Regions from separate parts of the Paenibacillus wuxiensis genome, predicted to be linked through region 2. Evidence: a T-box and tRNA genes for the amino acid it is inferred to sense, from the RefSeq annotation. Region 2 holds a T-box; the other holds one or more tRNA genes.
The links. A T-box is a leader RNA that pairs with one kind of tRNA and senses whether it is charged. The one in region 2 lies ahead of ABN764_RS23580 (valine--tRNA ligase), so its partner is inferred to be a tRNA-Val.

Region 1: it has a tRNA-Val gene. The T-box ahead of ABN764_RS23580 (valine--tRNA ligase) is inferred to sense a tRNA for this amino acid. The anticodon was not compared.

The regions. Positions count from the first base shown of each region.
Region 1 is NZ_JBEFZI010000007.1:402,240-406,661, forward strand. It holds gene ABN764_RS18230 (hypothetical protein) at 1-573, opposite strand, end outside; tRNA gene ABN764_RS18235 (tRNA-Leu) at 872-960, shown strand; gene ABN764_RS18240 (uracil-DNA glycosylase) at 1,120-1,791, shown strand; tRNA gene ABN764_RS18245 (tRNA-Val) at 1,973-2,048, shown strand; gene ABN764_RS18250 (hypothetical protein) at 2,489-2,647, shown strand; gene ABN764_RS18255 (hypothetical protein) at 2,747-2,941, shown strand; gene ABN764_RS18260 (hypothetical protein) at 3,030-3,194, opposite strand; gene ABN764_RS18265 (GNAT family N-acetyltransferase) at 3,339-3,782, shown strand; gene ABN764_RS18270 (DUF3892 domain-containing protein) at 3,887-4,120, shown strand; gene ABN764_RS18275 (MBL fold metallo-hydrolase) at 4,193-4,422, opposite strand, start outside.
Region 2 is NZ_JBEFZI010000010.1:277,654-282,075, forward strand. It holds gene ABN764_RS23570 (LysM peptidoglycan-binding domain-containing protein) at 1-1,469, shown strand, start outside; gene ABN764_RS23575 (YszA family small membrane protein) at 1,569-1,733, opposite strand; T-box leader at 1,898-2,190, shown strand; gene ABN764_RS23580 (valine--tRNA ligase) at 2,381-4,422, shown strand, end outside.

The DNA of each region.
Region 1 (4,422 bases), on a different contig from region 2:
AATACGCAACCGCAGCCAAGATATATTTGCTTCTTTCCCTATATATAAGAAGAAACTGTTCTCATTCGCATAGTGAGGTGAAGTTTTGTCATAATACCAGGTAATACTTTTGACTTCATCTACACTTTTTCTCATCTTAGATAGTGCTTGCGCCAAGCGCTTTTCTTCCGCCGCTTGTTTACGTTTTTTCTCCAACTGCTCGGCCTCGATCTTCTTACGCTCTTTTTCTTCAATTTGCGAAATCAATGTTTTGGCGATGCCTGCTTCCTTGCTTCCGGGATGTTTCTTCATTAAAGCATTTAGTTTGTCCTTTGCGTTGCCTAATGCCCCTTTAGTAAGACTATCTCTCGCTCCGGCAAGCATGCGGTCAGCTCCATTTTTGATATCATCGATTTCTTTCTTTAACTCGTTAATTGTACCTTTTAATTGTGTATTTTCTTGTTGCAGGTTTCTTACTTTAGCGGTCAGGTTCTCGTTCGCAGATACCATATCGTCATATGAGGATTGCGAGATGTTAGAACAGCCTGAAAGGAGTAAAAAAGAAACACATAGTAGGGTAGTTATTCGCTTCACTGCCCGGATCCTCCTAGATGGTAGTAGTTCTATTTTACGACAAAAGCCAAATATTCCAATGAAAATAATGGTAACAAAATTGATGTGAAGATAATTCAATAGGAGGAAAAAGGCCAGATGATGAATGTTCAATTGCGAACATTCACATTGATAAATTTATTGTTGACATCATATGAAGGCGTATGATATATTATATCTTGTCGGTTGCGATGTACAGTGTTTTGAAGCGAAAGTGGATGAGCAGCTTGTAGTGCGCAATGATGCAGCATATTGAACCACATGACGATGTGGCAAATATGCCGGGGTGGCGGAATTGGCAGACGCACAGGACTTAAAATCCTGCGGTAGGTGACTACCGTACCGGTTCGATCCCGGTCCTCGGCACCACGTATTGATGATGAGAACTCCTTTCCTGTTCAGGCCTTGAACAAGTGAGGAGTTTTTTGCTTTATACTCTTTTTTAATATGAAATGTGAAATGATTTGAGGATTACATAATCGTAATAGACTAATAGATACCGACATGGAAGGGGAATGTCCAGTGGGAATGCATGTACAGAATGATTGGGCGGAATTGCTTCACGAGGAAGTTAGACAGCCATATTTCAAGCAGCTGTGGGGCTGGCTTCGAGAAGAATACGAGCGTGCAGTCATTTATCCGCCATATGAACTTATATTTTCTGCATTGAATGCGACGTCCTATGCGGATACGAAGATTGTCATCGTTGGGCAAGATCCTTATCATGGGCCAGGACAAGCTCATGGATTAAGCTTTTCCGTTCAACCGGGTGTTAAGCTGCCGCCTTCACTTCAGAACATGTTCAAAGAGGGCGCAGCAGATGTTGGTCTGAAGATGCCGAACAACGGAAGCTTGCTGCACTGGGCCAAGCAAGGCGTCCTCATGCTTAACACAGTACTGACCGTCGAACAAGGACAAGCAGCTTCACATCGGGGGAAGGGCTGGGAGAAGTTCACCGATCGTATCATTCAATTGTTGAATGACAGAGATCGCCCAATCATATTTGTTCTATGGGGAAGCCATGCACAAGCGAAGGCGAGCATGATTGATTTGTCAAAGCATTATATTGTACAAGCGCCGCATCCAAGCCCCTTGTCTGCACATCGTGGGTTCTTTGGAAGCAAGCCGTACTCGAAAATTAATAATAAGCTGCGCGAATGGGGCGAGCAGGAGATCGACTGGCAAGTCCCTAATATCTAAATAAGGAATAGGCGTCATCGTGAACTGCTTTCATGGAATAGTAAGTTGTTGTATGCTTGTAAGAAGGTGTGAGCGATAACTGTGAAAGTGGTTCATGTGGCTGCCGATCATTTTGGAAAAGTTAGCTCTAGTAATTGACATGGTAATATATTGATGTTATATTAAATTTGTTAATAAACATGATCTGTTAGCTCAGCTGGGAGAGCACCATCTTGACAGGGTGGGGGTCAGTGGTTCGAGCCCACTACAGATCACCATACTTTTAACATCAAAAGCCTTGATTATCAAGGCTTTTTCTATTTCTATTCCTTTGAACAGTGCAAACCTGCAGCAGAATCTTCTTTGCTCAATGAAAGTGATGCGACAGATGATACAAAACCACTATATTTGTCAACATCATGCATTAAGAAAAATAAGATCAATGATATAGTTTAATATAACTCATTCTCTGCCTATTTTCATTGATTTCTCTGAGGTGATCAAGTCCGTCATGCCTTGTTTGTAGGGGAAGCGAGTGTGTATGCCTCGAAATATATATTATTACAAGATCAAGCATCTCTCATTCGTATCTAACGGGTGATGGATGCTTTTTTATTTTGTTCGTAATTGCAAGAACTAAACTTGCAACTGCTTTCATATAGTGAAGGTATAACGAATGTTTCGCTATTGAATGGGGACAAGCGTAGGAGGTTGGGTTATGGGAGCCGAATTGAGTGTATGGATAATCGGTGTGTTCGGGATCGTAGCGGTTGTCTGTTGGTTTTTATCCAAGCTTCTCATCTTTGATAGTACAAAGCATGATGAGCAATTTGTATGGCTTCGCTCAGTTGAAGAGGATACCAGCAAAAAGGAATGAAGTCATGAGCAAGGGCATGAGATGTTTAAGGGATTAACTTTACGGTGAGAATAGGGGCTATATCGTGAAGTTATTAGTGTTGTTAGCGGGGGTAGCAGCATGCGTAGACGATGGAACGTAATAGGCGTGGTAATGTTGGCCGGAATCATCACGGGCGTCCTGCTTGTTGGGCTTAGTATGAACGCTGTCGACGCAAGTCGCTTCTATCCTGGGATTGATCCTGTAGAGAAGAAGATACCGATCTATGAGGATGTGTATGGTAAGCCAATTATTGAGGAAGTGTATGAGCCCTAGAGTATAACCATACAAGTGGCCGACAGCCCTAGAGATCCTAAGGATCTCCAGGGCTGTTTTCTTCATAAATGTCGTTCATTATGCTTCATTAATCTGTGTTGGATGAATGATTGGGCTGCCTAGCTGTGCTGTCTATAGGCTCTTCTGCATCCCATTTACGTGCGTAGGCTTTCTTCGTCACGTAGAGAAGCAGAAGCACCATGCCTACTACCATGACAACAACTGCGATTACTGTAGCCAGTATCGGATCCATCGTGTACCCCCTTGCTAATGTAAGCGTGTCCGTTATTGCAACTATACATGAAATTCATTTTTTTGTATAATATAAATTCGTTTGCAGCAGCTAAGATATTATACATAATCGCTGTTGCAACATTTCATTCGGAGGTGAGCGGGAGTGGCTGCTGAAATCATTGAGGTTAAGACACAGGAACAACTGGACGAGTGTATTGCGATACGAAAGGAAGTATTCGTTGCTGAGCAACATGTACCAGAAGAAGAAGAATGTGACGAGTACGATAACTTGGATGCTCCGGCCTTTCACGTCCTGCTGATGTCAGACGGACAGTACGCTGCAACAGGACGAGTGAAGCTGTTGGATGAATTCACTGCAAAGATGCAGCGTATTGCAGTAAGAAAGCCATTCCGCGGGAAAGGGATTGGAAGAGTTTTAATGGTAGGTCTGGAGCAAATTGCCCAGAAACACGGTGTGGAGAAATGCGTGCTGGACGGTCAGTGCCAAGCGGAAGGGTTCTATCATTCTTTAGGGTATGAGACAGTGTCAGAGGAGCCATTCTTGGATGCGGGTATTCCTCATATTCGCATGGAGAAGAAGCTGTAATTCGTTGTACCGATTTTCGGTTCATAAAAGTTGTGGGTTATGGACACTCTACCTAATAAACGCATCTAATGTAGGATGTATATAGTTAGGAGGATGATGTTCGCATGTCACAGCGAGAATCCATTGTAGCTGTTCAGAAGAATGGGGACGGGGATCTAACGGCGTTCCAAACGAATACAGGCCGAATCTTAAATTACGAGCAGGCTCTTCAAGCCGTGCAAAATGGAGAAATTGCGGGTGTGAATGCCTTCAAGGGAAGAGACGGCGGTACTTATATTCGTGGAGATGCTGATGGTGATCCAAGCAACAATCTGGATAATTTGCCGACTTTCCAATAACGGTATAGAAGACATAACGAAAGAGCACTTGCAGCGGCCAAATTGGGTCGTTGTAAAGTGCTCTTTGGTGCATTATTCGATTGTATAGAGCTGGTGTTGATCGACAAAGGACATGGCGCCAGTATGCCCTTCGTACTGCGGCCGTTCATCTCCATAGTGCATGAGGAAGGTAAGCTCCTGCAGTGTATCAGGAAGCGTCAAGAGCTCTGCCAATGTCGCATGAACCTCTCCATTCCCACCTAATTGACAGTCATGGAAGATCGTGGTTACTCCACGCTGTTCAACTAAGTGGTGAAGCAGTT
Region 2 (4,422 bases):
AAGAAGTGGAGTTGACACCGCACATTCAGGTCATTCCTGCTGGTGACCAGGTGACAGTGCGTGGCAGCTTGCTGCTGGCTGGGGCATATGTAGGTGCTGATGAACTGCGTAGCAGTCATTCGCTTGAGCATTGGATCCCTGTTGAAATCACACTCCCCTTAAATCGGGTGCGCAGCTTGGATGATATTTCGGTCGATATTGAGCACTTCGATGTAGACCTTTTATCAACACGTACATTAAATATTACAGGAATTTTATCGCTGCGCGGCATCTCAATGGAAAGTATAGAGCCAGCGGCTTGGGAGCCGGAGCAATTTACAGTTGTACATCAAACGGAGCTCGAGCACGATGGGGAAGAGCCAGCGTGGCTGCGTGACTACGGTACATATACACCGGCGTTCACGAAATCAGCAGAGCATGTGACTGAAGAAGTTGCAACTGAATCGGAAGTTGCGACTGAATCGAAAGTAGAAACAGAAGCTGATTATAGAGATTTCAGTCCTGTTAGGGCTTCAGAGGAACAGGAGCAAGAAGAACAAACAGAAGAACAGGCAGAGGAACAGATGGAGGATCAGGCAGAAGAAGAGTTGGAAGAGAACTTCGATCGAGCTGCTGAAGACGTGGAGGTTCGCGAATTCGAAGGGGAGAGGCTGCTGCCTGCACAGACCAATCATGATGCATTTGATGGAGATTCTCCCCAATCTGAACGTATTCCGCTCACATGGAGTGGTTCTCAGTGGGCCAGAGAGACGCGAGATGAGGAGGAGCGGTTAGAGGTTCAGAGTGCCGAGGGGCAAGGCGAAGCAGGGCGAGCGCCGGGCAGAGCAAGTGCTGCCACGGATAGCGCAGAACACGAGCCAGAAGCGAAAATGACTCAGTTGGAGTCTCATTCACCGACCCTCTCGAATGAAGCAAATACGAATGAGCCTGTTGCGAGAAAGGAAAGTGTGCAATCCATCGAAGTAGATGCAGCTGTTCAATCAGAGGGTGAAGGTGAATCGCTCGCCTCGAATCAGGAAGTGGAGCGGGACGATATTGAAGCAGCTGCTCCATTGAATGAGCCGGAGGATGTTCCAGCAACTGCCAAGCAGGAGATGAAGGTTGCAATCGGCAAGTCGAAAGCGAGTGAGCCGGAAGCAGCGGAACCAGTTGGATTCAGTTCGTTGCTGCAGAAGAAGCGGGAGTCTCAAGAACTGGAACGTATCCAGAAGGAAGAAGAGGCAGCGCAGCTAGCAGCAATGAATGAGGAGACAACTGGTGAGGAAGTAAAGTGGCAGTCGCTATTCCTGCAGCGTATTGATGATGAGCGGGCTTTCAAGAAGGTGCGCTTGTGTATTGTGCAGCGTTCTGAAACACTCGATACAATTGCTGACCGCTATTGCATGAACTCGAGAGAAATTGCGCTCTACAACCGCTTAGCGGAATCGGATATATCCGAAGGGCAAGTTCTGTATATTCCTACCTCGTAACGATATCTCCATTTCCTATTAGATAGGCAAAAAACCCGTATGGCTCAATGAGCGACGGGTTTCTTTGTGTCTGCATGCAGTTGTACAAGAGTACAAGCTTCAATATACATCCCACAAAAATCCAATGAAGATGAGGAATAATACAAATAGCAAAAATACGTCAAATGCTGTTGGCAGAAGCAACGTGCGAACAAATTGCAAGCAAATGATGGGGAAAAGAACCCCTTTAATGGAACCTCGAACACGACACCACCACCGTTCCATGTAAAACACCTCCTATAGTACATGTTATGAAAAATGAAAAACAGGATATGACTAATAGGGAAAGCATTTGTTAGTATCCTTTTGTGCTTCGTCTATTGACTCGCTCGGTATGCGAAGGTACAATATATCGTAAATGTTATTGTTTATTTTTATAAAGATCTGATTGAAAGACTATGAACAGGATTAGTAAGCGATTGGCCCCTTACAGAGAGCAGAGCGACACGGTGCAACGCCTGCAGGATTGTCCCGCGCTGAAGTCACCTGGGAGTTGCCCTTTTGAACGTGTCACGGTAATGTATGAACACGATGTTCATCATGTTCCGGATACGCTAGAATAGGCCGGCCGCAGCCGTTATTTGCAACTGAAGTGCCGCTCACACGATCTGTAAGATGTAAGGATCTTTACTGGGAGCGGAATAAAGGTGGTACCACGGAAGCTAAACCTTTCGTCCTTTGCGGCGTAAGGTTTTTTTATTTGCCTACGTAAGCGAATTGTCCTTGCAAATACCGAGCTATACGCTTAGAGAAGCATGCATGGATCGAGCAGTATGATTTGCTTCGATTATATAGGCTGAACATTGTCGATTAGATACTCATGATTATGTAACGGAGGGATTTGCTTGACAGAGAATCAAGAGCAACTGTCTATGCCTACGACGTATGATCCGAAGGCAGCGGAGCAGAAATGGTATGATTTCTGGATGAAAGGCGAGTATTTTAAAGCAGGTGAACGCAAGGATGCTGAACCGTTCACAATCGTAATCCCGCCTCCGAACGTTACGGGTATGCTGCATATTGGTCATGCACTTGACTTTACATTGCAGGATATTTTGATTCGTTTCAAGCGGATGCAAGGATATGATGCTTTGTGGCTTCCAGGTTCTGACCATGCAGGTATTGCAACGCAGACGAAGGTAGAGCAGAAGCTGCGCGAAGAAGGAATCACACGCTATGATCTTGGGCGTGAAGCATTCTTGGAGCGTGTATGGGATTGGAAAGAGAAGTATGCGAATACGATTCGTGAGCAATGGGCGAAGATGGGACTGTCATTGGACTTCTCCCGTGAGCGCTTTACGCTGGACGAGGGTCTGTCTCGTGCGGTTCGCCAAGTATTCGTGAAGCTCTATGAGAAAGGTCTCATCTACCGCGGTAAGTATATTATCAACTGGGATCCGGCAGCACGTACGGCATTGTCTGATATCGAAGTTGAATATAAGGAAGTGCAGGGGCATCTCTATCACCTGCAATATCCTCTGAAGGATGGCAGCGGCACAATCACTGTGGCGACAACACGTCCAGAGACGATGCTTGGCGATACAGCAGTAGCTGTACACCCTAAGGATGAGCGCTATAAGCATATGATTGGCAAAATGCTGGTACTGCCGATTGTTGGCAGAGAGATTCCGGTCATTGCTGATGATTATGTAGATAAAGACTTCGGAAGTGGTGCGGTTAAGATTACGCCAGCCCATGATCCGAATGACTTCGAAATGGGACTCCGCCATCAACTGCCGCAAATTACGGTAATGGATGAGTCCGGTAAAATGAACGAACTGGCTGGTCAATATCAAGGGCTTGATCGTGCAGATTGCCGCAAGCAGATCGTGAAGGATTTGCAAGAACAAGGCGTGCTGATCAAGATTGAAGATCATGTGCATCAAGTTGGTCACAGCGAGCGCAGCGGCGCAGTTGTAGAGCCGTATTTGTCTACGCAATGGTTCGTGAAGATGAAGCCGCTCGCGGAGCGTGCAATCGAAGCACAGAAGTCTGGCAAAGGTGTTAATTTTGTGCCTGATCGCTTCGAGAAGACATATTTGCATTGGATTGAGAATGTACGCGACTGGTGTATTTCTCGCCAGCTATGGTGGGGACATCGCATCCCTGCATGGTACTGTGAGGATTGCGGACACATTCATGTTGCAGAAGAAGACGCGACTGCATGTACGTCATGCGGAAGCAACCACTTGAAGCAGGATGAAGATGTACTCGATACATGGTTCAGCTCTGCATTGTGGCCGTTCTCCACACTTGGATGGCCGGAACAGACAGAAGATCTGAAGCGCTACTATCCAACGAATGTACTCGTTACAGGCTATGACATCATTTACTTCTGGGTATCCCGCATGATCTTTACGGCGTTGGAATTTACAGACGAAATTCCGTTCAAGGATGTGCTGATGCACGGCTTGGTGCGTGATGCTGATGGTAAGAAAATGTCCAAATCGCTTGGGAATGGTGTCGATCCGCTTGAAGTTATCGAGAAGTACGGTGCTGATGCAATGCGCTTCATGATTTCGACGAGCAGTACACCAGGCCAAGACTTGCGCTTCCGCTGGGAACGTGTAGAACAGGCTCGCAATTTTGCCAATAAGATTTGGAATGCATCCCGTTTTGCTCTGATGAACTTGGAAGGGTTCACTTATGCGGATATCGACATCACAGGCGAATTGGGCACAGCTGACCGCTGGATTCTCCACCGTATGAACGAGACTGCCCGAGAAATTACACGCTTGATGGATGCTTATGAGTTTGGAGAAACAGGCCGTGTACTCAATAACTTCATCTGGGATGATCTGTGCGATTGGTATATTGAATTTGCGAAGCTTAGCTTGTATGGCTCGAATGAGCAAGCGAAGAAGAAGACGCAATCCGTTTTGGCTTACGTGCTTGACCATACAATGCGCATGAT